DNA from 4 places in the Blautia acetigignens genome. Region 3 is predicted to be linked to each of the others. Evidence: riboswitches for the same ligand, from Rfam matches in the RefSeq annotation. Region 3 holds a riboswitch; each other region holds the start of a gene.
What was found. Region 3 has a riboswitch for FMN ahead of OCV70_RS02450 (ECF transporter S component). Riboswitches for the same ligand answer to the same signal wherever they lie in the genome.

Region 1: another riboswitch for FMN. It lies ahead of OCV70_RS19980 (4Fe-4S binding protein); the one in region 3 lies ahead of OCV70_RS02450 (ECF transporter S component).
Region 2: another riboswitch for FMN. It lies ahead of OCV70_RS17230 (hypothetical protein); the one in region 3 lies ahead of OCV70_RS02450 (ECF transporter S component).
Region 4: another riboswitch for FMN. It lies ahead of ribD (bifunctional diaminohydroxyphosphoribosylaminopyrimidine deaminase/5-amino-6-(5-phosphoribosylamino)uracil reductase RibD); the one in region 3 lies ahead of OCV70_RS02450 (ECF transporter S component).

Annotation. Positions count from the first base shown of each region.
Region 1 covers NZ_JAOQJM010000026.1:16,650-24,877, forward strand. The annotation lists gene OCV70_RS17935 (DUF5605 domain-containing protein) at 1-145, opposite strand, end outside; gene OCV70_RS17940 (MFS transporter) at 172-1,377, opposite strand; gene OCV70_RS17945 (sugar transporter family protein) at 1,381-1,551, opposite strand; gene OCV70_RS17950 (LacI family DNA-binding transcriptional regulator) at 1,756-2,784, opposite strand; gene OCV70_RS17955 (helix-turn-helix transcriptional regulator) at 2,927-3,403, opposite strand; gene OCV70_RS17960 (hypothetical protein) at 3,659-4,078, shown strand; gene OCV70_RS17965 (hypothetical protein) at 4,135-4,305, shown strand; gene OCV70_RS17970 (winged helix-turn-helix transcriptional regulator) at 4,508-4,861, opposite strand; FMN riboswitch at 4,875-4,988, shown strand; gene OCV70_RS19980 (4Fe-4S binding protein) at 5,093-5,242, shown strand; gene OCV70_RS17980 (SIR2 family NAD-dependent protein deacylase) at 5,526-6,389, shown strand; gene OCV70_RS17985 (M14 family zinc carboxypeptidase) at 6,443-7,462, shown strand; gene OCV70_RS17990 (EAL domain-containing protein) at 7,497-8,228, opposite strand, start outside.
Region 2 covers NZ_JAOQJM010000021.1:27,107-35,334, forward strand. The annotation lists gene OCV70_RS17195 (hypothetical protein) at 1-170, opposite strand, end outside; gene OCV70_RS17200 (hypothetical protein) at 170-2,167, opposite strand; gene OCV70_RS17205 (Type 1 glutamine amidotransferase-like domain-containing protein) at 2,266-2,868, opposite strand; gene OCV70_RS17210 (DUF6061 family protein) at 3,181-3,417, shown strand; gene OCV70_RS17215 (protein-ADP-ribose hydrolase) at 3,621-4,397, opposite strand; gene OCV70_RS17220 (SIR2 family NAD-dependent protein deacylase) at 4,394-5,338, opposite strand; gene OCV70_RS17225 (4Fe-4S binding protein) at 5,335-5,949, opposite strand; gene OCV70_RS17230 (hypothetical protein) at 5,946-6,236, opposite strand; FMN riboswitch at 6,311-6,422, opposite strand; gene OCV70_RS17235 (pyridoxamine 5'-phosphate oxidase family protein) at 6,443-6,838, opposite strand; gene OCV70_RS17240 (Rrf2 family transcriptional regulator) at 7,050-7,484, opposite strand; gene OCV70_RS17245 (DUF6040 family protein) at 7,639-8,228, opposite strand, start outside.
Region 3 covers NZ_JAOQJM010000001.1:537,120-545,347, forward strand. The annotation lists gene OCV70_RS02430 (helix-turn-helix domain-containing protein) at 1-131, shown strand, start outside; gene OCV70_RS02435 (carbohydrate-binding family 9-like protein) at 207-830, opposite strand; gene OCV70_RS02440 (hypothetical protein) at 1,065-1,625, shown strand; gene OCV70_RS02445 (NUDIX hydrolase) at 1,755-2,369, opposite strand; gene OCV70_RS02450 (ECF transporter S component) at 2,385-3,020, opposite strand; FMN riboswitch at 3,201-3,337, opposite strand; gene OCV70_RS02455 (mechanosensitive ion channel family protein) at 3,402-4,310, opposite strand; gene OCV70_RS02460 (DUF1294 domain-containing protein) at 4,385-4,648, opposite strand; gene OCV70_RS02465 (Tex family protein) at 4,650-6,809, opposite strand; gene OCV70_RS02470 (DUF975 family protein) at 6,885-7,760, opposite strand; gene OCV70_RS02475 (DegV family protein) at 7,860-8,228, opposite strand, start outside.
Region 4 covers NZ_JAOQJM010000019.1:9,401-17,628, forward strand. The annotation lists gene OCV70_RS16515 (bifunctional 3,4-dihydroxy-2-butanone-4-phosphate synthase/GTP cyclohydrolase II) at 1-244, opposite strand, end outside; gene ribE (riboflavin synthase) at 263-916, opposite strand; gene ribD (bifunctional diaminohydroxyphosphoribosylaminopyrimidine deaminase/5-amino-6-(5-phosphoribosylamino)uracil reductase RibD) at 898-2,025, opposite strand; FMN riboswitch at 2,302-2,416, opposite strand; gene OCV70_RS16530 (class I SAM-dependent methyltransferase) at 2,889-3,695, opposite strand; gene OCV70_RS16535 (class I SAM-dependent methyltransferase) at 3,720-4,379, opposite strand; gene OCV70_RS16540 (ABC transporter ATP-binding protein) at 4,396-6,129, opposite strand; gene OCV70_RS16545 (ABC transporter ATP-binding protein) at 6,131-7,903, opposite strand; gene OCV70_RS16550 (TetR/AcrR family transcriptional regulator) at 8,014-8,228, opposite strand, start outside.

The DNA of each region.
Region 1 (8,228 bases), on a different contig from region 3:
GATCTTTGTAAAAACCTTTTACGGTAAGCTTCTGGATTCCATTGGAAAAATCAGCGGTAAGCTGTACATCCTGAAATGGATTTCCCTGGGATGTTCCGGAAAGTTCCAGGTCAAATACTTTATATTTTTCTACTGTTTTTGCCATAATTTTTCCCTTCTTTTTGAAAACTTTTATGCTCTCTTAGCACGCTTCTCCAGGTCTTCTACAATATGTCCATACTCTTTGTCCAGCTTGTAGAATAACAGGATGATGAACATGATCGCGAACACAACAAGCGGTACATATAAGAAGATGACGCGGATTCCGCTGATTGCGGAAGCTGGCTGTGCAGCGGAGGAGCTTACGAAACCAAATGCTGCAAGTACCCAGCCAAGAACTGCGGAGCCGATACCGGAACCGATTTTCTGTCCGATGGAGTTTGCGCTGAAAACAAGGCCCTCTGCGCGGATGCCGGATTTCCAGTCGTTGTACTCAACTGTGTCAGCAAGCATTCCGTACATAACACCGGAAAGAGCTGCGTTTCCAACACCTTTGATGATTGCTGCAATGTAAAGAACTGCATAGCTGGTTGGATTTAATAGTACCATTGCATATCCGATGAAGGAAATTGCAACACCGGAGATGGCGATTTTCTGTTTACCAATCTTGCGGATGATACCTGTGCATATTGCAAATGCTGCGAAGGAAGCGATGTTCTGGAAAATGGAAAGGTTTCCAACCAAGCTGTCATCGTTCATAATGTACTGTGCATAGTATACGTTTACACCGATAAAAGCGTTTACTACGCTGTTTAAAAAGAAGATTGCAAGAAGAATCATCCAATATTTGTTTTTAATAAGGCTTTTCAGAGCCTGTGGGATGTTGACTTTTTCTTCAGATCCGGCTTTCTTTGCTTCTTCGGTAACTGCTTCTTTGGTGGTGAAGAATACGATCAGGAAAAAGATGATCGCAACGACACCGTAGATCAGGAATGTTTTCTGCCATGCGGAAGAATCATTTCCGAAATATTTAACAAGTGGAAGAGTTGCTGCGTTTACGACCATACCGCCGCCAAATGCAAATACCATTTTGGAAATATTCAGATAGCCGCGCTCGGTTTGGTTCTTGGTCATAAGAGCTGCAAGGGAACCGAATGGCAGGTTGATCGCTGTGTATACAACAGTTACTGCCAGGTTGTAAGTGAGGAACGCATAGATGATTTTACCTGTGGTTCCAAAATCCGGTGCTGTGAACATGAGAACAAGTGACACTGCAAATGGAATGCACCACCACAGAAGCCAGGGTCTTGCTTTACCGTGTTTGCTGTGGATCTTTTCCATCAGGGAACCAACGATCAGGTCGCTGACGCCGTCCAGGAGACGGGAGATCAGAAGAATGGTTCAAACCACACCTGCGCCAAGTCCTGCAACATTTGTGAGGAAATAGGTGAAGAAGGAGTTGACTGGTGTGTACATCATGTTGTTTGCGAAATCACCGACGCCGTAGCCGATACGTTCTTTCATATGCAGGGAACGGTTTTCGCCTTCGTATGCATTTTCTGTGCCTTTCATTTTGTTTACCTCCGTACGTTTTCTTAAACTTGTTTTAAAACTATATTTTAATCATAATTCAACAAAAATTCAACAGAATAATCACAAAAACAGGGTTTTCTCTGTTTTATATAAAGGAATTCTGTGGAATTTGAACATAATGATGTAAAAATAGGACGAATTTAAACGATTCTGTTTAAATCCGCCCTGGATGAGGGTGTTTGTTTACAGGCTTTGTCTCAGCAGAATATCTGGCTGTGCGTAGATTTTGACCCGGGTAGTCCACTGCTGATGGATTTCTTTGTCCAGCAGGTCCATGGCCATGGCAGCGCGCTCAGCATGAGGGATTCTGACCTGAGTCAGCTTGGCACCGGAAAGGATGTAATCCGGAATCTCGTCAATGCCAATGGCTTTTACGCGGTCTGGAAATTTAATTCCACGTTTGCGAAGGGCAGTGGTGACGCCAATGGAAATCTGGTAGTTTTCAAAAAGAAATCCTTCCGGGAGGGGATTGTGCTCCAGCCAGGTGAGCATATTTTCGGTAATTGTGGGAATGTTGTGGCCAAGCTCTATGATATCGCTTTTGGCGGGCATGTGGTCGTTGCCGATCATGGTGTTGCGGAAAGCATCACGCCGTTTCTGGAAATTGTAGATGCTTTTGCCGGTGCACAGGTATTTGATATCGGATGCACCTGCCTGGTACAGAAGGTTCAGGCTGTTTTTCACCGCGCTTTCATTGTCGATGCAGACGCTGTTGTATTTGCCGTCGGGGGCTTCGTAGTCGTAAAGGACAATGGGCTTGTTGATTTTTTCCAGAATGGGATAGTCAGCAGGCTGCATTTCCGTGGCAAAAACAATCACGCCGGCAACAAGTTCGGTATTGCATTCTGCAATGACGGCGTTGGTTTCGTATTCGGTTTCATTGATATAGGAAAGGCCGTAGAGGTAGCCGCGGTTTCTTGCTTCTGTGTCAAAGGTGCGCAGAACTTCGGTCCACAAATCCAGCTCCGGGTCGCAGACAACCTGTTTGCGGTGGTTGATGATGAGCACCTTGATCAGACGGTGCGGTGCGTCGGGACTCTGGAAGGAGGAGTTTTCCGGGAGCACGCCGCCGTTGTTTTCCAGTTCTTTTATGCATTCCAAAACCTTCTGGCGGGTCTGTTCGTTTACGCCGGGTTTGCCGTTGACTGCGAGGGAGACGGTGGCTTTGGAAATGCCAAGATGTCTGGCGACATCGACCATTTTTACTTTCATAGGGATACCTGCCTTTCCGGGGAAAATGTGGTTGGTGAAAATTGCTTACGGGTGGAGCTGTATGGTTTGCTCATGTTTATATTTAAACATTTTAAACTATTGATTTAAACAAGTCAAGGAGGAAAACAGGTGCATATGAAGTCTAATTCTGGTTGGCGGATACTTCCTTCTCTACCCACAGCTGCAGTGCTTCAATAGCACGGGAAACTTTTTCCAGATTTTCCTGGATATTGGAAAAATCAGGAATCTCGTCCTCGGAGATCTTTCCATCTCTGGAAATTTCGATAAGGCGGTTGGTGAGCGGGTAAACAGCATTTAAGGAGGCAACGGTTTCCAGAATGATTGCCGGAAGCTCGGTCATCTCTATAGAAGGAACGTATTTCATACCGATCGGACATTCATGTGAGCAGTAGTAGTTGCAAAGCTCCGGGGCATTGTAAACCTGGGACATGCGGATCACGTCCTCGGGGGCAGGCTGTACCTTCTCATTTTCGATGCGCTCTAAGCGGTCCTCGGAAATAAATGCGAGAAGTTCAGAGGCTTTTTCCCGGGGGAGGTTGTCTTCCTCACGCAATTGCTGGTAAATGGTTTTATTTTCTCTGGTGGATTTTCTTCCCATGGATTTTTCCTTTCCCTGCTGTATTACGAACATTTCGGATGCGTTTGGTTTTTTGTGCTGCGTTGAAATTCATATTACGCAGCGTCTGCGGAATAATTGGGGTTATTCCGCAATAAATGCGGTGTATTTTCCCAGGCAAAAACACTATAATCATCCCATAAAGTTCAATACAACATCTGTTAAAGATTACGGAAAGCTTTTTAAACTGGCTTTCCGGTCTGGATTTAGTATAACACGAAAGAAGAGGGAAATGAAATGGAAGGTTACAATTTACAGAAAGAAATGAGTGAAGCGATACAGGCTGGTGAAAACGCATTGTGCAGTCTGAGGGCAGCAAGGGAAGAACTTCAGAAAGCTGGGAACTGGGGAATTGTGGATTTGTTTGGAGGCGGATTTATTACAAACCTGATCAAGCATTCCAAAATGGATAACGCTTCCCACCTGATGGAAAATGCCAAGTATGATCTGAAGAAGTTCCAGAAAGAGCTTAGGGACGTGACGATCAATACGGATTTGTCAATTGACTGCGGCGGTTTTCTTACCTTTGCCGATTTCTTCTGGGACGGCGTGGTTGCCGACTGGCTGGTACAGTCGAAAATCAATGATGCAAAGCGTCAGGTCGATGACGCGATTGCACAGGTGGAGCAGATTCTCAGGAGACTGAAGCAGTATTAAAATTTTGAATGGCAAGCTAAATTATTGATTAGATAGAAAAAATGGAGGAAAAAATTATGTTAACACTTATTATAATCGTTTTAATTCTCATGGCAATTTGCAGACCGCGTCGCTACAGAGGCTTTGGCCCGTATCACCATCATCACGGCCCTGGCGGTCCATTTGGTCCTGGCCCTGGCGGACACAGAGGTCCTGGCGGCCCATTTGGCCCTGGTCCAAGATGGTAAATGATTTACAGAGAAAATATTAGAATTGGAATTTGATGACTGGAAATGTCTCTAACATTCTATGTGGAATGCAGGGACATTTCCGGAGAACAATTCAGATTATAAGGATAAAATCCGGAACTTTAATTCTTTGTCAAAGTTCCGGGTTTTTTATGCGTGAAAAGTAATTTGATTTATTTCTTTCTTTGATTATGGAATAAATTTAGGAATACTGCTTCTTATAATTTTCTCCCCAGGCCCACATTGCATCCATGATGGGCTTCAGGCTGTAGCCAAGCTCGGTCAGGGTGTATTCTACTCTTGGCGGCACTTCGGCGTAAACCTTGCGGGTGAGAAGTCCGGATTCTTTCATCTGGCGAAGCTGTGAGGTGAGAACCTTCTGAGATACCGTGCCGATGGATTTGCGCAGCTCACCGAACCGCTTGGTGCCAGTAAGCAGATCGCGGAGGATGAGCACCTTCCATTTATCGCTGATGAGAGTGAGGGTAGTCTCCACGGGGCAGGCTGGGAGATTGGGAGCTGTGGACTGGGATGTTGATTCATTATGTTTTTCCATTGTGATGATACAAATAGTTCTTCAGGACAAGGTGAAATTCCTGACCGGCAGTATAGTCTGCGCGCCATATGGCTGATACGGCGAAATCCCGTAACCGACGGTAAAGTCCGGATGAAAGGAGATAACAATGAATACAGAAATTATAAAAATTGAGAATGTAAATAAAGATAATAATTTTAAAGAAAAAAATAAGATAATGCTTCAGGTGAGAATGCTGACAATGACGGCTGTATTGGCTGCAAACTATGTTATTCCGTCTGTCCACAGAAATGTATTGATATTAGTAAAATTCCGGTGGAAATCGATCAGAATCATTGTCTTCACTGTGGAAGATGTGTGGAAACTTGTCCTGCTCAGGCAATTATGAAGAGAGGACAATAATCGGAGAAAGGACTGGATAGTGGCAGGTATGAACCAAAATGAGAGACGAATTTTCCTGATTTAAGAGCTTTTAAATGAGCGGGAGAATGAAAATTATGGAACAATGTCCATTCCAAGAGAGCGGGAAGATCAGAAACTGCTTTTGCGCGGGCTGATGAATGTTCGAGTGCCGAAGAAAATAAATCCCAGATTTTTGCAGATCCAGGACGAATATTTGAGGGCAGAAATGGAAGAAAAGAATATTCTATTTAAAGAAAAAAATCAGTTGTTTTACAGAAGAAGGATGGCGAAGATCCAGCAGCTGAAAGAGGCGATTGAAGAAGCGGATGCGGTTGTGATTGGTGCAGGAGCCGGGCTTTCTACTTCAGCAGGGTTTGTATATACAGGGGAACGATTTTCGAAATATTTTGGAGATTTTGCGGGAAAATATGGATTTGAGGATATGTACTCAGGCGGATTTTATCCATTTGATTCTTTGGAGGAATATTGGGGGTACTGGAGCAGATATATTTATATTAACCGATATATGAATGCGCCGAAGCCAGTGTACGAGAATCTTTTGAGACTGGTACAGGAGAAGGACTATTTCGTGCTTACAACCAATGTGGATCACTGTTTCCAGAAAGCTGGTTTTGATAAACATAGAATGTTCTATACACAGGGAGATTATGGTCTCTGGCAGTGCAGCAGACCATGCCATCATGAGACATATGATAACCGGAAAATTGTGGAGAAAATGGTAGAAGCACAGGGCTATACTGTGGCAGCAGACGGCACATTACTTGCTCCGCAACGCGCTGCACTGAAAATGACAGTTCCGTCAGAATTAGTACCTCATTGTCCAAAATGCGGCGCTCCAATGACCATGAATTTACGTGCGGACAGTACCTTTGTGGAAGATGATGGATGGCACAAAGCTGCCTCCAGATATGATGATTTCATCCGCAGACACCAGAGAATGAAGGTTCTTTTCCTCGAGCTTGGTGTGGGTTATAACACTCCCGGCATTATCAAATATCCTTTCTGGCAGATGACCGCAGGCAATCCGAAGGCTGTTTATGCATGTATCAATTACAGAGATGCCGCCTGCCAAACGGAATTACAGAACCAGGCGATTTGTATAGAGGGAGATATTGAGAGATTGTGACTATGTAGCCGCTAATATATTAGCAAGGGAAGTATGTTTTGCAGGAGTCGCTCATGAAATATTATCAGAAAGCAGTTTCTACTCCGGGAATACCGTACTATACATATGAAGAAATGCAGCAGGATCTTGCCGCTTTGCAGGCGGAGTATCCTGCTTTTTTGCAGCTGCATTCTGCTGGGAAAAGTGTAGAAGGAAGAGACATTACAGAAGTAATTCTGGGAAATATAGAAAGCAGATTTCATATTCTGATTCAGGCTTCCATGCATGCCAGGGAATATATGAATACAATTCTGATGATGAACCAAATAAATGATTATTTGCGGCAAAAAACTGGAAAATATTTGGAAAATCAATCCTGTAAGCGATACGCTTCATCTCAAGATGTATATGGAATTCATACATTTTCCAGAGATAAAAAGTATATTCATAGAGCTCTAAATAACATCCAAGACATATGCTTTCATATCATCCCCATGGTAAACCCCGACGGCGTCACATTATGCCAAAATATGAATGCAGCACTGGCAAATCCTATCGTAAAAAAGTGTGCAGCAAGCAGGCAGGAAGCAAATAATTTTATCCAGAGGTGGAAAGCTAACGCCCGCGGCGTAGACCTAAACCGAAACTTCGATATAGGCTGGGCGTCCTACATAGGCGCACCTGCTCCATGCGAAGAAGGCTATAAAGGCCCATCCCCAGCCAGCGAACCGGAAACCCAGGCCATTCTTCACACTGCCAGCAAATACAAGTTTGCCTGCTGTATTTCCTATCATTCTTCCGGAAATCTCATTTATTGGGACTACGGCTGTCGCGGAAATCTCCGCCAAAAAGAACTGGCTCTTGCCAACTATGCATCCACCATAATTGGCTATCCTCTCCATTCTACCATCCAGGATGCCGCAGCCACCGCAGGCTGCAGCGACTATTTTGTTCTGAAACTGAAAATCCCCGCTATAACCATCGAAACCGGAGCCGGAGAATGCCCGTTAAGCACAGAAGAATATCCCGAAATTTATAAGAGAAATAATAATTTATGGATAAATCTGTATAGAGTAATGCAATATTTGATATAAAAAAGGGGCGCCTGATTTTCAGGTGCCCGATGTCTTATGCAATCAATTCCTCAAATTTCCCCATCTCCATAGGCTTGTAATAATAATACCCCTGCAGTTCATCGCAGCCTTCCTGAATAAGGAAATCCACCATTTCTTTGGTTTCTACGCCCTCGCAGACGATAAATTTGTTGGTGCGTTTCAGCAGGTGGAAGATTTCCTGAAGTACGATTTTGCCTTTCTCAGTAAGGTCATCAGAGAGGAAACGCTTGTCGATTTTTACCTCGTCAAACAGGATATCCTTCAGTGTATTCAGAGAAGAATAGCCAGAGCCGAAGTCATCCATAGAGATGCGGATATTCTGCTCATGGAAGAACCGAATCATGCTGTTAACTGCCTCAATGTTGTGAATATAAGTAGTTTCCGTAATCTCAAAAACCAGATATTCAGACGGAATTTCGTATTTCTGGATCAGCTGCAAAACCTTTTTCGTAAAGGTATGGATCTTCCGGAAATGAACCGGAGAGACATTTAAAGACAGCGGCAGCAGTTTCAGTCCTGCGCTTCTTCTGTTTGCAAGCCACTGGAAAGCCGCCTCATAAACATAGTAATCCAGAGCCTCGATTTCCCCTGTTTCTTCCAGAATCGGAAGGAAACTATCCGGGAACCACAGCTCCCCATCTGCACGTTTCCAGCGAATCAGCACCTCGGCACTGGCAATTTTCTGGCTCTTTCCGCTGATCTTTGGCTGGAAATAAATCTGGAATTCTTTTCGTCCAAGCGCTTC
Region 2 (8,228 bases), on a different contig from region 3:
CACAGAACAGAATTGTCATACTCCCCGCTGGCTTTCAGATAAATCCCCATGGGATTCAGCCCCAGAATATTATTCACCGCCTCCGTGATCATGTTCGTCTCCCGCACGGTTTCCACCGCACCCGTATTCGTATCGGTCAGTTCAATGACCATCTCACCTTTTAATCTCATCACACGCCCTCCATTTCTACCGGCCTGCAGAAACCGCTGATTCCCACTCTCTCAGCGAAATACACCTCAAAGCCTCTGTTCACTGTCTCCTTCATCTGCATGGACAGCGAATCCCGGAAAACATTCACATTCAGTCCTCCGCCAATGGCAAATCTCCTGGTATAATCTTCCACCTCAAGCTTTCCGTCCCATGCGTCCCCAGCCGCCATTGCCTGTCCGCTGACAGAAGCAATGCAGTCCCCCACATCAACCGTACCGCTGCCATTCTCCATCCAGAGATACACATTAAACGTATTCGTATAATTGGCAACGATCTTTTCAATAGGATAATACAGCGACAAAATATGTTTCCCGGAATGCCAGGTCTCAACCGGACAATGCTCCACAATCTCCTCATTATTAAATTCAAAGACCACATGGCAGACTGCCTGTCCGTCTTCCTGCCACTTCACCGGCAGGCTCACATCCACAGAAACCTCCGAACCACTCCCGGTTCCGGTTTCAGAATCCGAGCCACCAGCGACATCATCCGTACTCCCTGTATTCTCATTCCCAGAAGTATTTCCAACTTCATTCCCTGCCGCATCATTTTCAGAACTTCCTGCATCCGATGTCTCCCCGGTTCCATCAGAACCACCCGTACCACTTCCAGTTCCACTGCCGCTTCCGCCCGGAAATGGAATCACCACAGTCCCGGAAGCCTCCGCAGACCGTTCCACCGGATCCGCAGCCACATCCACAACAACCTGCGCAAAAAACTGCATGTGGTTTTCCTCAGAAGAAGCAAACTGGATACTGATCAGCTTCACCCTGGTCTGCCCGATCTCATGCGCGGAAGCATTGGTAAACGTATGAATCCCGATCTTCCCAGTCTTCGCGTTGTCTTCAATCTGGTTCAGCAGCCCCGAAATATTCTTGTCGTTCCTTGACTTCGCCTGAGCCAGCCTTGGGTTCTTCCCCACACATTTCAGGCTCTGCTTTCCCCCGATTTTCTGCCTGATGGAAGTGATACAGGTGATCTGTCCCTCATCCGCCTGTCCTCCTGCAAACGTCAGCACATCCCCCGGATCCAGGGCAGGGTTCCCGATGGTATCCGAATCAAACGGCACATACCGGATCACGGACAGATCTGTCAGGATATTCCTGCACAGCATTTCCCTGGTCTCTGCCAGTCCAAACTGCAAAAGCGGATTCACTCCCAAGTTCATGGTCAGCCCATTATCCGGGTCCAGAGCATAATACTCTGCAATCTGCGTCTGCTTATTAGTAGAACTCACCGCCGTATACCTGGTGATAAAATCCGAAAAACTGGAAGAAAACCGGTGTCTCTGCTCCACCTTCATCACAGGATCCTTCCCGTACTTTCTCAGTTCCAGCTTCCCCTCCCTGTTAATAATAAAGAAACCTCCCAGAACCTGTGCCACATAAAACAGCACGTCCCGGCAGGTCTCAATATCATTTTCAGTATAAACAGAAAGCGTCACCCCGCCATTCGGCATGGCATCAATCTCCGCCCTCTTATTCGCAAACTCCACTTTACACCGCTTACAGCACAAAGCAATAAAATCATAAGCAGTCCCCACAGTCTCAAACCCGTTGAAACTCTTATCAAACCGCAGCATAAAATCATAGGCTTTCAGTTCCAGACACTTTGCCAGACGGTTCGCCTCACTGACCTCAAAAACTCCCATCGGCACATCTTCCACCGAACCATCCGCCAGCACCAGATGAAACACCAGCGTCACAAGCGTATCCTCCAGCGTGTACCTGTCAATATCACTCAGAAGCGTGATCCCCATCTCTGCCGCATACACCGTCCCCAGTTCAATCTCCGTACTTCCGCAGCACTGCCTGGAAATATATCCGGAACCCTTCACAATCTCCTTCGACCCGAACTCATACGTCATTCCGCCTCTGGTAACGATCGTACCCGTCCAGTAATATTTTCTTGTATTGCTCTTCACAGCTCTCAGAAACCCATCCGATACCGGATACATCCCGCCACCTCCATTTCCCCACGAAAAAAGCACCAGCCAACTCAATGACTGATGCTGTGTTATGTTATTGTTTTTCACTACAACCTGGAATTTTCAAATTAGTCTTTGCAAATAACCTTTGAACCTTCACCATCGATTACAATTCCCTGACGGTTGTTAATTGGGCATAAATTCAAATCCGAAAATTCAGTCATTATTTTCTCAGTAACTTTCTTAAATGGTGCTGTAAGATAATGCGGAAGAACATAGAAATCAATCAAATCAAGCCCTGCATCATCTTCTTGTGAGTAGTCCTCCGGCTTTTCATCCATTTGTTCAATATATTGGATAGTTGGAGCGCATATAATCGCACCTGCCGATTCACCGATCATCAGTTTTCCCTTTTCCAATTCCTTCTTCAATAGCTCATCCGTTCCCGTTTTACGGAGCTGGTCCATAAGGAAGAAAGAATTTCCACCAGTAAAATATATCACATCCGCATCTTCAAAAACAGACTGTATCGTTAAATAAGCCTCCGTTGAAATATCAATTTCAGTTACGGCTGCTCCCAGTTTATTGAATAGCTTTCGAGCCGAGCCGACATAACCGGTATAGCCTTCACGCAGCGAAGCTGTGGGAATAAATGCGACTTTCTTGTTATCAATTTCTTCTTTTATCAAACTTCCTACACTTGAAAAGTGCGAACATAAAAACAGTTTCATCCATATCCTCCTTAATAAATTCCGATTGAGATTTCACCTGTTTTAAGAGATTTAATAACTGTTATATTTTGTTATTAAATTCTCTGTAAACCCTTGAAAACACTGGATTTGTCGCAGGTGAGCTTTCCCTTATTGTTTCCCTTGTGTTATATCGTCCCGCCAGTGTTTACAAACTCTGATAAGGGAAAATACAAGGGCAAGAAAATCATATAAAACAGTATAACACAAAATAAAAGTGACATGGTGAACTGATTGAAATGCTTCTGATTTTTGTAACTGATGATTTATTGATCGATAAGGAGATAAGATACGATGAGAACAATATTTGCAGAATATAATCCACAATGCAACAGTATTGATGTTTATACCAGTGCCGGCTATATGCTTCGCATTGACTGCTGGGAAGCTGAGAAGGACTTAAAAACCACGCCTGGATCAGACTGTGCATTAAATACACTTGCTATTGACGAACCACTGGAATATGCAAGATTATATCTTGATGGAAATTTACAGATGTGGGTTGATGCAGAAGATTCACTTGAACTTTAATATTTCCTGTTAAAAATTGAGTAGGAGGCAGTGACTAACCGCCGTCCTCTCAGTGGACAGCCCCCAATTGGTGAACTGTCCACTTTTTTTAATAATATTCTCGTTCTTCCCACCAGTCGTTCACTTAACATCGGATTCCAATATAAATCACATTCTCAGGCAGTAACAGTACAATAAGATTTATCGGATATTTCAACAAACGCTTATAACAATCCACTGTATATTTTTAAATCTTCATCCTTAAACACATTAAAGATTACCTTTTTTATTCTGCTGTCTTTGTTAAGATACTGCTTTACAGTGTTCGTTGCAATCTCGGCAGCTCGTTGCTGTGGAAAACGGAATACACCTGTAGACAAACAACAGAATGCAATAGATTCCACACCAGTATCAGCTGCAAGCTTTAGGCACTCTGTATAGCAGCTTGCCAACAGGTCTTCATCTTTTTTTGTGACTTTCCATTGTATAATCGGTCCTACCGTATGAAGAATATATTTTGCCGGAAGATTGTAGCCCGATGTTATCTTTGCTTTGCCGGTCTCTTCTTCATGTCCCTGCTCTGTCATAATCTCATGCATTTTCAGACGCAGCTCAATTCCTGCATAAGTATGAATAAAATTATCAATACAGGCATGCATCGGCGAAAAGCATCCAAGCATCTGTGAGTTGCAAGCATTTACGATTGCATCACATTTCAGTGTCGTAATATCACCCTGCCAGATATATAATCTCGAATCGGATCTGACAGGTGCAAGCGCGGCAGCATCTGTGATTCCACGCTCTATATTTCTTTCTGCAAGATACTCATCCTGTATTTTCAAAAAATCATTACTGATTGGTCTTGGCGGTCTGACATTCATAAGTGAGCGAAGCAGATTTTCCTGCCCCTGCTTATCCGTAGGAATGTTCTGGCTGCCAACTCGTATTTCTTCTTTTAAAAGATACTGAATCAGATATTCTCTTCGCTCATCCTGTGTCATAATACTAGCCCCCTTATATCAGTAATTGCCTTTGCCATATCACCGCCAATACCAATTGCACGTTCCCCGAAGCTTTCCGGCACAACTGCTTCGTCCATATTCAGGCGTATCAAACTATAAGACGAGTTCTCCCTCACCATCTTTTCAAAAGGGAAACGTATAATAATCGGCGTATTAAATCCAACTCCAAGTTCCAAAAGAACAACCTTTTTATCTTTATGCTGTTCCAGAAACCCCGCATACCTGTCGGCTGCCTCATGCCACGCTTCATCTTCCACAAAATAATTATCACAACGGAGATTCATAGCCATATTGCCGCCACACACCGGACATTTTGGTACAAGTTCTGATGGAATCAGGCAGTCTCTTCTTGCTTTATCCATTTTACGAAACAGGTCTTTTGCATCGTAAGTCTTTGGATGACAGGCTTTCTGGCACTGGATTTTCCCATAATCTCCCTGTGTTGCAAATATTCTTTTTTCATCGAATCCCGCTTTATAAAACTGATGATCCACATTGGTTGTAAGTACAAAATATTCTTTGTTCTTTACAATATCATAAAGTTCTGTATAAAGCGGCAATGCCGGAGGATCAAAACGGTTCATCAATGCATGTTTTGACCAGTATCCCCACTTTGCCTCCTCAGACGGATATGGATAAAATCCGGCTGCATACATATCTGTCATGTAGTACTCACCGTATTTTTTTATAAATTCTGCAAAATTGTCTGTAAACCTTTTACCACCATATTGGATTCCCGCAGCTGTCGATGCCCCGGCTCCTGCCCCGATTATAACACAGTCTGTATTTCTTATATTCTTTGCTGCCCTGTCAATCTGGTCTTCATATGCATACTTTTGGAATACATAATCCCTTGCCGGAGTACTACATAAAAAGTTTCTCCAGTCAGCATGCCCTTTTCTGATTTTCTTAAAAATCATAATGAACCTCTTTTCTCAATACACTGCTTCGGACAAATTTCTGCACATCTTCCGCAATGCAGACAATGATTCTGGTTGATAGTAACCGGAACTGAAGATATATCAATGCATTTTTGCGGACATACAGAGTAACACAGTTTGCATCCAATACATTCTTTTCCAATAAAATACCCTGTCTGAACTGCCTCGTTTTTTCCAATTGTTATAGTATCCCTCACAATATTTGATGGATTGCTGATATCAAAATACTCTCCCTGTGCCTCATACAGCCGAAACACTTCGATTGCGTCTTTCGTATCTCCCGGATAGATTTTCTTCATATATGGATTTTTTTCAAACATAATATCAAGATTCTTTTTTCCGATGTTCTTTATTTTTCCACGCAGAGACACCGCAATTTTGTCTTTTGTTGCGGATATTGCCACATACTGCTGCTCCATTAACTGGTCATAAAATGTTTTTCCCGTTGCTGTAAGGAAATACACACCTTCTTCATCATAGTACATCATATCTATGATTCTTGTCTGAGGATGTCCATCTGAACCTATCGTTGCAACTGTTGTTGAATGAATTTCATCCACCAGAAGTTCAAGATAATCCATTTTTGTCATTTCCAAGTCTCTCCTTTCAGTATCGGTGTAAGTTTTTTATATATCATCATGGTAATTGCTCCAATTACCATGCCTTTTAAGATATTAAACGGCAATGCATTGAATAGCACAATGTCCAGCTTAGTCTTAATAAATGGCAGAAATTCGCCAAATGATGGACTCAAAGGAACCGGAAACTCTAAAAATGCCAACACATATGATATAGCTGCCAGTAGAGCTGTCATTGTTATCGTCCTTGTAGAAACTAAATTTTTTCTTGTTTTAATAGTTGCTGTATTGTTACTCATAAATCTCCTTTTTGTGAGATATGCCTGAATTTAAAACAGCCCGCAGGACGGGATTTCCTGCGGGACTTGTTTTATCATATCTTCTCTCATCCGGACTTTACCGTCGGTTATGGAATTGCACCATATCAGCTTTTGCTCGCAGACTATACTGCCGGTCAGGAATTACACCTTGCCCCGAAGACTGTAATTTTTTCTGTTAATTATCTTTAAAATTCATAAGGTGGATTTCCAGAGAAATCTGCGATTAAACCATGCGGATTTTCAAGATAGAATACCTCAAAAATAGGATTATCTGCTGTCTGGTACTGTCCCTTAACGATAGGATTGTTCATGCATCCTTCCTTTACACTCTTGTTGTCCTCAAATACTGCTTTGCCATGAAGGCGAATCCATGCGTATTCAGGGGAAGATACTGATACTTCTACTTCAGGATTTGCTAACATATCCTTGTAAACATCCTTTGTGTTGTTAGTACAGAACCAAAGCTTTCCGTCCTGCTCAAAACAGAACATGAATGGACGGCATTTTGCCTTTCCATCTCTTCCGACGGTTGCTAAATACTGAACCGGGTTTTTCTGTAAAAATTCTACTACTTTCTGCATTTTAAATTACCTCCTTGATATGTTGTAACAACGATTATTACATCTTGTAGCTATACAATATCATCCGTTTAATGTAATGTCAATAGTTACATCAAACTTTTTGTAACTTTTTCTGTTACAACTCCTTTTGAAGATTTTACATTGATTATGAAAAACGAAAAGGCTCCGGAAATTGTGATGATATAATCACTCATCCGAAGCCTTCTGTAGGCTACTCTTCCTCTGTATACACTGCAATATCTTTTTTCACATCAGCAAGTGTCATTTCTGAAAGTTTTTCCTCCATTGCCTTCTGTACTTCTAACAGTCTCTTATCAAGAACATGGTGAATATTCTTTCCTACCGGACATTTCTGATTGGGATTCTCATGAAAATGAAACAGTTCTTCATCTGGTGCACATTCCACTGCTTTATACACATCAAGGAATGTAATCTGCTCCAATGGTCTGGTAATTGTCACACCGCCTGTCCCTCTTGCAACTTCAATAAGACCAGCAGCCTTTAATTGTTGCAATATTTTACGAACAATCACCGGATTAGTTCCAATGCTTGCTGCCATAAAATCACTAGTCATCTTCTGATCCGAAAATGTATCTATACAGGCAAACATATGGATTGCCATTGTAAATCTGCTTGAAATCTGCATTATAAACACCTCTCTTTGACAGTAATCATATCAAAAAACAGATGTAATTTCAATGGTTACATTGTTGTTGAAAACTTAATATAAATACAATCAATAGTCTGCTTTAGAAAAAACAGGAAGATACTTTACAAAATCTTCCTGTTTTCTTTTTGTTTTAGTAATATCCTCGTTCCTCCCGCCAGTCTTTCACATAACATCGGATTCCAATATAGACCACATGCACCAGCAGTAACAATACAATGAGGTTTATCGACATGACAGATTTTATCCGTTCACCAAAGTAGATTGCGATAGCTGTACTCATTATTGCCACCATAATGCTGAGTATATCCCAACAATATTTCCGGTAGATTTTTCCAACCTGATATCCAATCCAAACTATAATCAATCCTGTTATTATGAATAAAATTCCTATAACAATAGTTGCAATCAGCCAGTACACAATCCCGGAAATGATGCTGTTTGAAATTACATTACTTAACTGTCCGAAAGAATCTGCACCTATGACAAACTCCCGAAACAAGCTTCCTATTCCTTTTCCTAACGCACCGAAAAAGGTGCTACAGTCGTTAAGGAAAACTGGCGAAAGAATAGCGGTAAACAGCGTTGTCGTTATGCTGTACCATGCCAGCAGAAACAAGATACTTTCATAACCAATCGTCATATTTTTATATTTCTTTTCTAACTGGCTTTTACGGTTATCGCATTTTTCTTTTGCTTTCTGGTAAGCAATACGGTCACATT
Region 3 (8,228 bases):
CAGCCGAAACTGGTTTTCACAATGTAGATTATTTTTGCAAAGCCTTCAAAAAGCACTATCAGGTGACCCCTAGGGAATATCGAGAAGAAAAGCGGGAACTTGTCAAAATGTCTTGCATCCTGAGTTTTTGAGCCAAACTTGTAAGTTTCCTGTCCTTAATCCATAACATCAAAACCAGGGCTGCTTGTACTCCTCCAATGGTGTTGTTATGCCATCACTGCCTCTGCGAAGCAGACCGGCAGGTGAAAATCAGGTTTCTCACTTTCAATGGGAGAGTAGCTTCCGAAATGCAGAATTTCCTCTGACTCTGAAATTTTATAGAAATTACAGTAAAAGCTTCTGCCCTTTTTTATTTCTTCAAAATCACAGATTTCTTTGAGATATTCTTCCGGGAAAAGTACCTCCAGATACCATTTATTCTCTTCTACAGCTGCCTTCACACCAGTCATGGCAAACTGCTCTTCGCTAATGGAGCATCTGCTTTTTCTCCCGCGTCCATAATTGGCAAGCATTGCACCGTTTGCATTGATCTCAAAATTTGTATACATACATTCATTTGAAAGTGCCTGGTTTTCCTCTGGGAAAGCAAGAAAAATTTCCATTGCACTATCTGTATAAACCGGATCATTGTGCCTGTAATACCGTCTGAGAGGATTTTTTTCTTCGCAAACCATTTTCACAAACAGTCCTTCCCCTTCCACATATCCCATCCATCCGTAGACAAGTGGGCTCTGTTTGCTGTTCCACATATATTGATTAATAAAGAACTTTTCACAATGTTCAATCTGCTCTTTTCGTTCTATTTTTTTCACATGATATTGTAATCCCATAACCATCCTCTTTTCTATATTTTTATTAAAGCCATTGCACTGTTATAAAACCTGTTTAAATATACTTCAGTATACCATATTTCTACTTCCATTTCCGCTGAAAAAGGAATTGTTTTAGATTATATTTCCAAAATATGCTCTATATCTTTTTTACATTTTTTGCTGCAGATATGTTATAATGGGGACGTTGATTGAATAAAACAGTTTTGAACATACTTATGAGGTAAAATACTTATGAAATACAGAGATGAATTTCGCATTGCTTCCACAGCCATTTTGCTTAGCGTGGCTATGTTTGGAATTTCCGTGGTAGTTCCAAAGGAGAGCCGGGTTCCTACAGCCAAGACTACTTTGGTAGAAGCACCTGAGACAGCTGCCGAAGCAGAAGCTGCTGCCGAACAAACAGAATTTCCTATTTATAACCAGGAAAGCAACTATGATACTTCTTATGACAACAGCCAGGATTACTATGAACCTGATACTTCCGGTGACAGCTCAGATCCTGCAAACAGCGGCGATTCTTCTGGCAGTGATCAGATCACTTATCCTTCTGAGGATACCGGTGATGGCTCCGGAGATACTTCCGGAGGGGATGCTTCCGGAGGGGATACTTCTGGAGGGGATACTTCTGGAGGAGATGCTCCTGCGATTCCGGATTACACAGAGACTCCCGGCGATGGCTATGAGCCAAGTGAAGATAACAACTGGGATTATGTAGCCCCTGGTGCTGACTCCGGAGCAGATGGTTCTGACGGTTCAGACAGTGCCCAGCCGGATATGGAGGTTTATGAATAGCGTCGTTTCAATTGCATAATAAGAAAACAAAATCCCCGTGGATTCATTTCACGAAGCATTCCAATTATGTTCAGCTTCTGAAAATTCCCGGGGATTTTGTAATTTACAATCTAATGCTAAAATATATCATCATTTTATTTGATTCAAAAATGCAAATGGCTCCTTATCTTCCAGAAAATGCATCAGCATATAGGCAGTCATGATTGCCACATTCTCCTCCTGTAAAATACGCTTCACTTCTTCTTTATCCGCAAGAACAACTTCAATCTCCTCTGTAGCCTCCTGAGCCTTGGAGCTGATCTGACCGCTGGCATATCCGTACACAGTCGCACAGGATTCATCTGTCATCCCTACCGTGGTAAAATAAGGCTTCTGATAGGCCTCTGCTACCGGAATCGGTTCCAGCTTTAAGCCTGTTTCCTCGTACATCTCACGGACTGCACCCTCATGATAATTTTCATCTGGTTCTACCAGTCCTGCCGGAAATTCATAAATATAATCTCCCAGCGTGTAGCGATACTGCCGAATCAATACCACCTTGTCGTGGTTTTCTCCGTAAATACTGTAAATAATTACGCCATCTGGTTTGTTTTTGCGGGTTACAAGCTTCAGGCTCTCCACATCTCTGGCACGGGATGCCACGAAGTAATTCACAGGTGTGTTATGTACACTGGTTGCCTTTACATTATAAAGGTTTACATAACGGTTATCTGTCTGCTTGGTAATGCTGTTGATTTTTCCCATAGGAACCTCTTTTCATCAGTCACCGCGAAGGATTACACGAATTCTTTTATAAATAAAGAATACGATCACTGAGGTTAATGTGTATTTAAATAAGTTAAATGGCACAAGAATCATAATTGCAAAGGTAAGAAGGTTCGTAACACCACTGTGTACTGCTGCGCCCATCTCGATAAATGCCTGAACCGGCATTCCAAATGCCTTTCCGTATGCCGGAAGAAGAACAAATGCATTTATAAAGCATGCAAGGATAGTGGTAAGAATTACACCAACTGCCATTCCGGCAACTGCATGTGTTCTTGTTTTCTTATGCTGGTAGCGGTAGATCAGGCCTGCCGGAATTACATAAGAGCAGCCAAAGATGAAGTTCGCCACATCTCCAACACCTGCTGTCATAGTTCCTTTGGTTACCAGATGAACCAGAATCTTCACCAGCTCGATCAGCATGCCCGCTACAGGTCCCATTGCAAAGGAACCGATCAGTGCCGGAATTTCGGAAAAATCCAGCTGGTAAAAGGATGGAGCAAGAAAAGGAAGCGGCACCTCAAAATTCATAAGTACGCCGGCCACAGCACCTAACATTGCTACCTGGGCAATGGTTCTGGTTCGGCTTCGTTCCATTACATTTCCATTTCTGATTACTTGTTCGCTCATACTCGTCACTCCTTAAATTATAATATTTAAAGAAAATTTCTGCAAGTATGCGAATAGAAAATCTTAGGATCTTTTCCAGCACTGCAGCAAGCAGCTATTTCCATCCACACAAAAAGCCCCGGAATTTCTTCCGGGGCAATGAGTACGTACAAATAAATATCAACTTATCTGATCATTCTGCGCGTTCTTCTCTCATCCAGACTTTACTGTCGGTTTTGGAATTTCACCAAATCAGCCGCCTAAGCGGGTCGCGGACTATACCGCCGGTAGGGAATTTCGATATTCAAGTTCTCGATCACCCTGCCCCGAAGAAATTTTCTTTATTCATGTGGATTATACAATAGAAAAACAATAATTTCAAGAAGAAGTAAAAATATTTTTTTATTCTTCCGTTCTTTTCTCCACCACATGCACATCCATCTGGGGATAAGGAATTCCAATTTCGTTAGCATCGAATGCTATTTTTATTTTTTCATTCAGGCGCCATTTGATGTTCCAGTATTTCTCTGTAGGGACCCAGACCCTAAGCCCCAGGACCACTGCGCTGTCTCCCAGTTCATCTACAAACACCTGCATCTCCTTATCTGACTTTGTGCCGGGATCCTCCTGCAAAATGTGATAAAGAAGCTTTTTGGCTTTTTTAATATCGGAATCATAGGAAATCCCTACTTTAATTTCCAACTTACGCAAAGCCTGGGCAGTTACATTAATGATAGTACTGTTGGACAGCCTGCCATTTGGAATGATCACATGCTTATTATCTACTGTTGTAAGGGTTGTATAAAACATCTCAATTTTATACACTGTGCCTTCTGTACCACCTGACTGGTCCTGAATAATGTAATCACCTACCTGAAAAGGTTTAAACAGTAACAGCATTACACCACCTGCCAGATTTTCCAGTCCTCCCTGAAGAGCAAGACCAATCGTAACACCGGCAGTTCCAAGAAGAGCCGCAACTGAAGATTCCTTCACGCCAAAATAAGTAGCAATATTAAAGATCAGAATCAGATATAACAGGAATTTTCCGAAGGAGCAGATAAACTGGGCAACTCCCTTATCTACGCCAGCCTTTTCCATGGATCTTTTTGTTATTTTCAGGAACCACTTGATCAGCTTCGTTCCTGCATAAAAAGCAAGAACTGATAAAACCACCTTCATCCCGAACTCGATTAAATCCGGAATGTGTCCATTAAAGTAAGCCTTGAGCTGACTCATATTGAAATTGACCTTATCTACGGTTTCCTGTACCGTTTCCTGAACTGCATTTTCAATTACCTGTTCTTCCAAATTATCATCTCCCGCTTCTCATCGTCAAACGTTTTCCACAGTCATCGGCCTGCTTCCACTTGTTTATCCACCGCTTACTGTACCATTCTCCACAATATCAGCTGAACTGCCAGAATCAGCGGCACACCCACACGAAATTTCCACTTTCTGGCCTTATGGTGAAAAAACTGCATTCCCAGAATAGCCCCAACAGAGCCTCCAATAGCCGCCACGGCAAGCAGCTGGGCTTCCGGAATTCTCCACTGCTTATGGATTGCCTTCTGCTTGTCCGCTCCGTACATGCCAAAGGCAATCAGATTGATAACAGCCAGATATACGGTTAATACATTCTGTATCATTTTATTTGTTCAGACCTTTCATGGAAAGACTGATGCGGTTCTTTTTCTCATCCACGCCAAGTACACGTACTTCCACAACGTCTCCTACGCTTACTGCTTCCAGAGGATGTTTAATAAACTTCTCACTCATCTGGGAAATATGCACAAGTCCGTCCTGATGCACTCCGATATCCACAAAGGCACCAAAATCAATTACATTACGGACAGTTCCTTTCAGAACCATGCCCTCCTTCAGATCCTTGATATCAAGAACGTCAGTACGAAGGATTGGCTTTGGCATCTCGTCACGAGGGTCACGGGCAGGCTTCTCAAGCTCTTTTACGATATCACGAAGTGTAATCTCACCAATTTCCAGCTCTGCTGCCAGTTTCTTGTAATCCTTAATCTGTCTTCCAAGTCCTGCCAGCTTTCCTCCTGCAATATCTTCTGCTGAATATCCCAGCTTCTCAAGAAGACGGGATGCAGCCTCATAGCTCTCCGGATGTACACTGGTAGCATCAAGTGGATTGGTTCCGCCTGTAATACGCATGAAGCCTGCACACTGCTCAAATGCCTTCGGTCCTAGCTTAGCAACCTTAAGAAGCTCTTTTCGGGTAGTAAAACGACCGTTCTCTTCTCGATAAACAACAATATTCTTAGCTATAGCTTTGGAAACGCCGGAAATATATTCAAGAAGGGATGCAGAAGCTGTATTTAAGTCTACACCAACTTTATTTACAGAATCTTCTACCACTCCGGTCAGTGCCTCGCCCAGCTTCTTCTGGTTCATATCATGCTGATACTGACCTACACCGATAGATTTGGGATCAATCTTAACCAGCTCTGCCAGCGGATCCTGCACACGTCTTGCAATAGAAGCTGCACTTCTTTGTCCCACATCAAAATTAGGGAATTCTTCTGTTGCCAGCTTACTTGCTGAATAAACAGAAGCACCTGCTTCATTTGTAATGACATACTGAACTTTTGCCTCCGGGATTTCCTTAAGCATGTCCACGATTACCTGCTCAGATTCTCTGGAAGCCGTGCCATTTCCCACAGAAATCAGAGAAATGCCATATTTTTTGATCATTCCCTCAACAGTATCCTTAGCAGCACGGATTTTTTTCTCATTGGTAGGTGCTGTTGGGTAAACAACAGTGGTATCCAGTACCTTTCCGGTAGGATCTACAACTGCCAGCTTACATCCGGTTCGAAAGGCCGGATCCCAGCCAAGTACAGTCTGTCCAGCGATTGGAGGCTGCATCAGAAGCTGCTCTAAGTTTTTGCCGAAGACTTTGATCGCGCCGTCCTCTGCCTTCTCTGTCAGGTCACTTCTGATCTCACGTTCAATTGCAGGGGCGATCAGACGCTTGTAGCTGTCCTCTGTTACTTCCTTAAGAATCGGTGTGGTAAACGGGTTGTCGCGGGTGATTACCTGTTTCTCCAGGTAACGGATAATATCTTCTTCTGGAGCTGCAACTTTGATGGTAAGGAATTTCTCTTTCTCACCGCGGTTCAGCGCCAGCACACGATGGCCGGCAAGCTTCTTCATCGGCTCCTCGAAGTCATAGTACATTTCATAAACAGACTGTGCCTCAGGATCCTTTGCCACCGAGCTGATAGTTCCCTTCTTTGCGGTCAGGTCACGGATATGGATTCTGTAATCCGCCTCATCGGAAATATGCTCCGCAATAATATCCTTTGCACCGGCAATAGCCTCTGCCACGGAAGCTACTTCTTTTTCCTCGGATACAAAAGCCTCTGCTTCTTCCTCGATGGACTTATTTGTCATCTGAAGCATAATGATGTTTGCCAGTGGCTCAAGGCCTTTTTCCTTGGCAATGGTGGCACGGGTACGTCTCTTCGGACGGTATGGGCGGTAAAGATCCTCCACAACAACCAGGGTCTGGGCGGCAAGGATCTGCTCCTTCAGCTCTTTTGTCAGCTTGCCCTGGTCCTCAATGCTGGAAAGAACCTGTTTCTTTTTGTCTTCCAGATTGCGCAGGTAAGTCAGTCTTTCATTCAGATTACGAAGCTGCTCGTCATTTAAGGTTCCGGTAGCTTCCTTTCTGTATCGAGAAATAAAAGGGATGGTGTTTCCCTCATCAATCAGTTTCACAGCAGCCTCTACCTGCCATTTTTCCACCCCAAGTTCCTGGGTGATCACCTGTAAAATATCCATTTTTCAATCTCCTCTTGTTGCTTGTCTTACATTTTCCGGAATTTTTGATACTGCAAAATACTTCTGCAGCATCTTTTATGCTTCCGAATTATAATCATCCTCACGGTCATTCCTGTAACCGCTTTGATTCTCCGAATCATATCCGTTTCCCGGATCATCACTGCCTGCATTGTATCCATTATAAAAGCTGCCGCTTCCGCCATAGTACCCGTCTCCCGGCAGTCTGTGATCCAGCTCGCCGTTCAGATCCCGGTAAAAGGTAACCAGCGACATCTCCATATACGGCATGATCCAGAACAGTGCAATATAAAAAGTAAATACAGATAAAAACAAAAGCGGGACAAAGCTGAGATTCAGCTTGATATATCTCCACATATTGCCCTTCATCAGGCGTGCACTCTCTTTCAGCCCCTGAATTCCCCCAAGATCCGGATCATCTGCCATCAGAAAATAGGTCATGGCAAACGGAATGGAAATCAGGAAATTCAGCAAAGTGCTGACTGCCAGAAGTACGAATATAGTAGAAAACCACTGAAGCTGTTCCTCCACTGTTAGTCCCGGATCTGTGGTATAGCTTACATAATAGTAGGGAATGGCTGTGATCACCTGGATCAGTGCCAGCACAAATCCGGCAATGATGACTCTGTCTGGCTGATTTCGGAAAAAATATCCAAGATCACCCAGTGAGAATTCTTTTCCTCTGGAAATATTCAGAAGCATATATCCAAATCCTGCTGTTATGATACCCACGATCAGAGATACAACCAGCAAAAACACCTCACTCAGAACAAGATCAAGCACTGAAGTTCCTGAGAACAGCGTTGTAGACAGGATCGTTCCCAGCATATTCAAGCCGTATACTGCCAGAAGTCCTAAAATAACAGTACCTAAATGTCCCTGCAGTGCCATTTTCGCCTGCTGCTTTATCTCCTTTGTTCTTCTTTTTTTCATAATGATCATTCTCCTTTGCAGTGAAACAGCAAGCCGGGATTTTAGTACATCCCGGCCTGAAAATCAGAGCGTGTTTAAAATTGGGGAAACAGTCCCCAACTATGCAGTTCTCTTGCTTCCCCAGAAAAACAAGGCCACAGTGCCTGGACCTGTATGGCTTCCAATGGTAGTTCCAATGCTGTTGATCTCAACCTTTCCGTTAAGCTTAGGAAAACGCTCCTCTACCAGTCTTGCAACTTCTCTTGCATCTTCAATGCAGGCAGACTGAGAAATATAGCATTTACCGGAGTAATCAAGACCACCCTCTGCATATTCTTCCATTTTGTCCACAATAGCACGAATCACTTTTTTCTTGGTACGAATCTTATATCTTGGAATCAGTCTTCCCTGATCATCCATATTCAAAAGCGGACAAATATTCAGCATTGTGCCAAAAAATCCGCTTGTTTTGGAAATACGGCCTCCTCT
Region 4 (8,228 bases), on a different contig from region 3:
TGTTCTCCGCAACCATCGGCGGAAAGTTCAATCTCGCCGCAATTTCTGCACTCATCGGTGTACAGATAAGACCCTTTGCATAGGTCGCCATGAAATTAATATTTTCCCTGGTCGCAAACTCTGCCGCACATATCAGATCTCCCTCATTTTCTCTGTCCGGATCATCTGTGACCAGAACTATTTTTCCTTCCTTAAGATCCCTAAGTGCTTCTTCAATTGTGTTGTACTGATAATTTTGTGACATAGTGTATATCCTCCTGTTCTAAAACCCGAATTCTTCAAGAAACTCCATCGTAATTCCGGATTCTTTTTTCTCTTCTTCGTTTTTTCTGATGCCAAGCAGTTTTTCTACGTATTTTCCGATCACATCATTTTCCAGATTAACCAGATCCCCCGGCACCTTTTCCAAAAGAGTGGTTTCTTCTCCTGTATGTGGAATGACCGACACCTGAAAACCAGCTTCATCAACCCTTGCAACTGTCAGGCTGATCCCATCAATACAGACGGATCCTTTTTCCACGATCAGATGCAAAATCTGTGGCGATGTCTCAATTGATACCCAGATGGCATTTTCTTCCCGGAGCATGGAACGTATCACGCCAGTCCCATCAATATGGCCGCTTACTATGTGTCCCCCGAACCTGCCGTCTGCAGCCATTGCACGTTCCAGGTTTACCTGGCTTCCGGCCTTGCAGCTGCCAAGACTGCTTCTTCTGATCGTCTCTGCCATCACATCGGCAGTAAATCCGTCCGGCTGAATCGACGTAACTGTCAGACACACACCATTCACAGCGATACTGTCACCGATCCTTGTCCCTTCCAGGACTTTCCGGGCTTTCACTGCCAGGATCCCTGATTCCCCTGTCAGCTGTATATAACGGACTTTTCCTTTCTCTTCTACGATTCCTGTAAACATGATTCCTCCTGTTTTTTATCACACACCTGACATTTTATCCGGATATCCTCACCGATCTGACAGATATCTGTATATTTCAGTTCCACTGCTTCAGACGGCAGTTCAACTCCAATACCCTCTACCGGTGTCTTCCCAGCCACACCGCCAAACAGCTTTGGTGCCACAAAAGCCTGTACTTCCTTTACAATTCCAGCTCGCAGTGCACTGTCATTTAACGTACCTCCTCCCTCCAGGAGGATGCTGTCAATGCCTCTGTTTCCCAGATCTGCCATCAGCTTCTTAAGGTCTATCTGATTCTTTTCGTCGGGACAGTAAATGGTTTCAACTCCCATGGTATGTAATATTTTTATTTTCTCTTTTGCATTTTTCTGTTCTGCATAAGCCACGATCGTCCGGTACTTTTCCGCACTTTTTACAATCTGACTGCCCGGCGGGATCCTGAGCTTACTGTCACACACAATCCTGACAGGACTTTTCCAGCCTTCTACCCGGACGTTTAACATCGGATCATCTGCAAGCACAGTTCCAATACCAGCCATGATTCCCATGTACTGATGCCGCATATGCTGTACTTCTTTTCGTGCAGATTCTCCGGTGATCCATTTTGATGCTCCTGTTTTCGTTGCGATCTTCCCATCCAGTGTCATGGCATACTTCATTACCACATAAGGGGTCTTCGTAGTAATATAATGGAAAAACACCGGGTTCAGCTGATCACATTCTTCTCTCATAAAATCTTCAACTACTGTTACACCGGCTTCCCTTAACATCTGTACACCTTTTCCTGCCACTTTCGGATTCGGATCTCTGGAACCGATCACCACTTTTCTGATCTTCTGTTCAATGATCGCTTCCGTACATGGAGGTGTTTTACCATGATGACAGCAAGGCTCCAACGTGACATAAATCACCGCACCTTCTGCTGATTCTGTAAGAGAAGCAATTGCATTACGTTCCGCGTGAAGTTCTCCATACTTTTTATGATAGCCTTCCCCGATGATCTTTCCGTCTTTTACGATCACTGCCCCTACCATAGGATTGGGATTCGTCCAGCCTTCTCCTTTTTTGGCCAGTTGAATAGCCCGAAGCATATATTCCTGATCCGTCATTTCTATTCCTTCTTTCTTATTCCTGTTCTTTGCCTGGGCTACGCCGAGGCTTTTAAACATGTGCAATCGGATTCACAGACAAGTGAATGGTATAGTTATTTCGAAAACGATGTACCAGATACAAAAAAAGCCTGCAGAAATATCTGCAGGGTGGAATTGATCTGTTACATATGATTGATAAATGAATGTCTGATTTTCCTATATAAAAAGCTCTGAAATGGATCACCATCTCAGAGCTCTGATACTACATTCATTCATACAAAAAATCAACTGTACTATCATCTTCTTCCATCCAGACTGTACTGTCGGCCCCGGAATCTCACCGGATCATGCCTCTCGGCTCGCGGGCTTTACCGCCGGTAGGGAATCTCACCCTGCTCTGAAGATATCTTTTTGTTTATTTTAATACTTTATCTGTTGTTTGTAAAGCAGAATTTTTATTTTACTTAGTTTACTGATGGAGATAGAATATCCATATACACAATAAATATCCTCATTTTATCCATATATTATATCGTTTTATGAATTGTTTTTTTATTAAAATTACACTATTTTTTCACTATTTTTCATTACTTCATCGTTTTCGCCAGTGAATTGAGCAATGCCCACATCTCTGGATTAGCCAATACTTTTGCCAGAAGTTCCGGATCGACTTCATCAGCAACAGAACCGTCACAAGCAACCAAACGATAACGGTTTCTGTATAGAGTTGGTTGAAGCTTCTGGTTAAAGATTTGCAAAAGTTCCCATAGTGCATTATCTTTTAATTTTGCACGCTGGTGATAGAAAGCGGCTTTTGATGGTGTTTCATCAGTGCGTCCGAAAAAATGATAAAGTTCTCTCTCTCTGATATTGTATATCCACTATAGTTTTAGATGTATCATCTTTACCATCTTGAATTGATCAGAAACTGTCATACTGACCTTTGTGGATAGCTTTAAGCCATTTTTAGGGATGTAACGATAGTATGGTTCCTCCGCAATCACCTTCACATTACCCCCGATCTTTGCTGCCAGTTCTTCCGCTGAATCCACATAAAAGAACATTTGTGCATCGGCATGGCCGACCTGTTTCATATATTTTTTCTTCATCATGGTCATTCCTCTTTTGTTCACCGTATCAAAAACAACTTCCATATTTCCAAATTGCCCAATCATACGCAGAAGGGCAATGACCTTATGTTCCTCAAAATAATGAAATAACCCGCCTGCAGTAACGAGAATAGGAGCATCAAGTACATCATTGCGAACTTTTTTGATCCAATCCTTTGCAAAGGCATCCCCGGAAATATATAATTCCCTCTCTGGTTCGGGAAGAAGTCCCCGCCGGTATTCGATTACATGAGGCAGATCCACGGCATACCAGTGTGTCTTCCCGTTATCACATCGGTGATAGGTTGTCTCCAGACCACAGCCCAGTTGGACAATCACACCGTCCGGTCTGCGTTCCAGAAAAGACCGAATAATCCGATCCATATTAGCAGACCGGGAAGCAGAGGCCAAAAGGGTATACTGGTTCTGCATATTCTGTTTAATCAAGTCTGAAGGCAGCTTCTTTTTCAATTCCAATGCTTTTTTATCATATAAAATTTGTGGGCAATGCTCAGCAGCATAAATTCTTCCCAGCATAGGGACAAACAGGGTATCCTCCACGACTCCTAACTTGGACATAGCCAAACCTCCTGTTTTGATACATTACTTTCTGCCGACAAGCAGCCGGGAAGACCCCAGCATCATCATGGCAGCCCAACGGTGGGAGCCAAAAGCTTCCTGTGCAGTGTCAACGAGTCGTACTTCCTCATACCCCATATCCCGCAGTTTCTGCGCAAAACCTTCCATGTCACCGTACATCTTTGGTTTCATATCATCGTTGAGTGCAAAGACGCCGCCTTTTTTCAATACCCGCAGGCTTTCCAGCAGCAGTTTCTGCATATCAGCACCCATAACATTGTGATAGACATAGTTGCTGATAACTACATCAAAGCTCTCATCAGGAAAATCCAGCTGCTTCGCATCACCGTGCTGAAATACACAGCGGGAAGCCACGCCCTCACTGGCAGCATTCTTCTCGCAGAGTGCTTTGCTGTAATTGTACACAGCGCCCCAGTAATCAACACCGATCACTTTTGCTTTCGGCCATGTCAGAGCTGAACGGATTGTCAATGCTCCGGAGCCGCAGCCTACTTCCAGAATCTTCCCCTCGCCGTCATAGTCCAGATGAGAAAGAACGACTCGATGAACCTGTTCCATGATTCCGCCAATGATGTAAAAGACAGGGTTGGACATCCAGCTTCCATAGTCTTCTCCGTGGGTACCAAGTCGGATATTTTCCTGCTTACAATGGTTCTTGTTCATTACATTTCCTCCTTCTTCACGCAAGTTTCCAGTTCTGGCTTTCTGTCTGCAGTTTTACCATATGGGCATATACACCATTCTTTTCTTCCAGATCCTTTGGTGATCCTTCTTCTGCAACTGTACCATCAGAAAGGACAACGATCTTATCTGCTCCGGCTACGGTACGCATCCTGTGGGCGATAACCAGAACGGTTTTATCTGCGATCAGACGGGAAAGGGCTGTCTGTATCAGAGTTTCATTTTCCACATCCAGGGAAGCAGTCGCTTCATCCAAAAGAATGATCGGCGCATTTTTCAGAAATGCACGGGCAATAGAGATACGCTGGCGCTCTCCGCCGGATAGTTCACAGCCATTTTCTCCGATATTGGTATGCCATCCATCCGGCAGTTTTTTGGCAAATTCATCCACATTGGCAAGTTTCGCAGCCGCAATGACCTGTTCATCTGTGGCGTCTTTGTTTCCGATTCGGATATTCTCCAGAATCGTATTGTCAAACAGTGTGACATCCTGGAATACGATGGAATACAGAGAAAGCAGTGTTTCCGGGTCTATTCGGGATACATCCATACCTCCCACGGTAATCTTTCCTCTGTTAATATCCCAGAATCTTGCAGCCAGCCGGGATACGGTTGTTTTCCCGCCGCCAGATGGGCCGACCAAAGCCGTAACCTCTCCCTGTTTTGCCGTAAAGGAAACATCTTTCAATACTGTTTCTCCGGTATTGTAGGCAAACCCAACATGGTCAAAGACAATATCATACCCCTGATTGGAAAGCCTGTCACTGCCTTGCTGGATCGGATGATCGAGAATCTCATTCATTCGGGCAATGTTGGTTCGTGTACTGATGACTGCCGCAAGATTCTGGAGCGCGCCCTGCAGAGGGTCATATAAACGGGATACTACCAGAAGGAACATAAAGAATGTAAGCACGGAGAGGCTTCCTTGCATGAGTAGAACAGCTCCCACCAGCGCAACCGTTGCAATACCAAGCTTCAGCACCAGCGATGCGGAAACCACAAAAACAGCAAGGCCGAATTCATTGAGGATGGAACGATGCTCCACAGCACGGATCTTCTTTTCCAGCCCTTTTAAATATGCCTGCTCCGCATTGTTCGCTTTCAGGTCACGAACTGTTTCAATACACTCCTGTATCCCGTCTGCGCAGGCCATCTTCACATCCATCGCTTTCTGATTCAGATTTTCCTGAATCTTTGCGGAAAATCCCACAATCGCAAAAGCAACCGGCAGAACCCATAAGGCAGCCAGCGCCATTCTCCAGTCCGTAAAGAGCAGACCGATAGAAATCAGAACCGTAGAAATGATCGAACCCACAAGCTCAGGGATAAAATGTGAAAAACTCTGTTCCAGAAAGGTACAGTCCGCCATAATGGTACTGGTAAGATCGGCTAAATCCTTTTTTCCGAAAAAAGAAAGAGGGATTTTGCGCAGATGCTCTGCCAGGGTAATGCGGCGGACACCGCTTTCTTTGTAAGTGGCAAAATAGGTCGCATTGTATTGAAAGAAAGTGGTCAGCAGAATCAAGCCGATACACACCACGCAGCCTGCCACATAAAATGGAATTTTCCCACCGGGAACACCCCCGTTCATCAGATCGCTGACCAGGTAATATAAAAGTCCTACCGGGAACATAAAAGACAGATTCTGAAGGACACAGGCCAGGCAGCCTTTGATCAGGTCTTTTGCTCCCTGTTCAGACAGGGCATATTTTTTCTGCAGTTTTTTGCTCATATCACTGCACCTCCTTTGTTACCTTCCATTGCACGGAAGTCTGGTAATTTTTCCACATACGGCTGAAAATGCCGTCTTTTGCAAGCAATTCACGACTGTTCCCGCACTCGGCAACCTGTCCGTCCTGAATGACAAAAATCTGATCCACATTTGTTAAGGTAGAAAGCCTGTGGGCAATCATAATCACTGTCTTTCCCTCGGAAAGTTTTGAGAAAGCAGCCTGTACACGGCTTTCGTTATCCGGGTCAGCAAAGGCAGTGGCTTCATCCAGAATAATAATCGGAGCATTTTTCAGCATCACACGGGCAATGGCAATTCGCTGCTGCTCTCCACCGGATAGATAGACCCCCTTTGTACCGATGACCGTATCCACACCCTGTGGGAGTTTTTCCAGAATATCATCGCATTGCGCGTGATGAAGGGCAGTCAGAACTTCCTCACGGGTAGCTTCCGGTTTTCCCATACGCACATTTTCCAGAATGGACGCCTTGATGAGACGGCTGTTCTGAAATACGAAAGACACCGTATTCATGAGTTCCTCTTTTGGGATGTCTTTCACATTAACACCACCGATTTTTACCATTCCGCTCTGGGGATCAAAGAATCGGGAAATCAGGTTGGCAAGGGTTGTCTTACCACCGCCGGACGGGCCTACAAAAGCTACCGTCTGCCCTTCAGGAATGGTCAGTGAAATATCTTCTAATACTTCTTTTTCTCCATCATAACTGAAATGAACCGATTTCAGTTCCACGGAAGCATTGTGCGGGTGTATTGGATGTTTGGTTTCCTCCAGAGGCTTCAAACGCAAAACGCTGTCAATTCTCTGTAAAGCGTCATCTACGATCATGGCATTTTCACTTTGGAACATGATACGTGTCAGTGTAATAGAAATAACCGGTGTAATGATGATATAGAAAATGAGATCCAGTAAGAAACCGGAAGTCACACCGTCTTGTGTCAGCAACAAGCCTCCGGCGATCAGTGTGGCAAAAACTCCGTTGATTGCAGCTGTATAGAACATCATCGGTGTCCGAAGCTGCTTGGTATAAGCGATCACCCATACTTTATACCGGTCAATGGATTCTTTAAACTTCTTAAAGGAAAAGATGGTCTGGCCAAAGGTTTTTACCACCGGAATCCCGCGGACATACTCTACCGCTTCGTTGGACATATCATCCAGCGCATTCTGGTATTCTTTCATCTTTTCCTGCATCTGCTTTCCGGTCATTGTCATCATGATCAGAAATCCCAGCACAACCGGAACAAGGCTCAACAGACCCAGTCTCCAGTCAAATGCAAACAACAGCACCAAAAGACCACAGGGGCTTGCAATGGCATTGGCTCTGTCGGGAAGCTGATGAGCGAGATAGGTTTCAGTGGCTGCGCTGGATTCGTTGACGATCTTGCGCAGTTTTCCGCTGCCAAAACTTTCGGCAAAACCTAAGGGAAGTCTGACAATATGTTCCATGGTCTGGATACGCAGGTTTGTGGCGATACGAAATGCCCCTAAATGGGAACACATCAGCCCTGCTATGTAGACAAGCACCGCTATAACCGCAAACAATACTGCCATCCAGCCATTACCGGTCAGGTTCTGTGCCTGGCCAAAATTCGGTGCCACCTCCAGTACTTCCTTGATCATTTTCCAGATGTAATAGAAGGGTACCAGAGCGATCAGGGCACTGATTGCAGAAAGCACCCAGGAAGCATAGGTCAGGTACTTATGGCTACCTGCAATTTCCAGCAGGCGTGATAAATTGGATTGTTTTTTCAAAAAAATTCCTCCTTTTCTTTGTGTCTATGATAAAGAGAACACGTCTATGTTCTTACAATATCCGAATTTAGGTTAGCTGTAGCTAACTGTCGAACAAAAATTATAAGGCATTACTGCCCCATAATTTTCATCCATCCTGCTGTATAAAAGGCGCGCATTTCTCTAACGTAGTTTTCGGCATCTTTGAGCGGCATTTCGTGGATGATCAATTCAAAAAAAGTATGAAACATTCCGGTGATCAGAATATGCTCCAGCGAAGGATCGATATGCGGAGAGGACCGTCCAAGCTGCCTTAAGACATCCTGATAGGCATGCGTCCCATCTA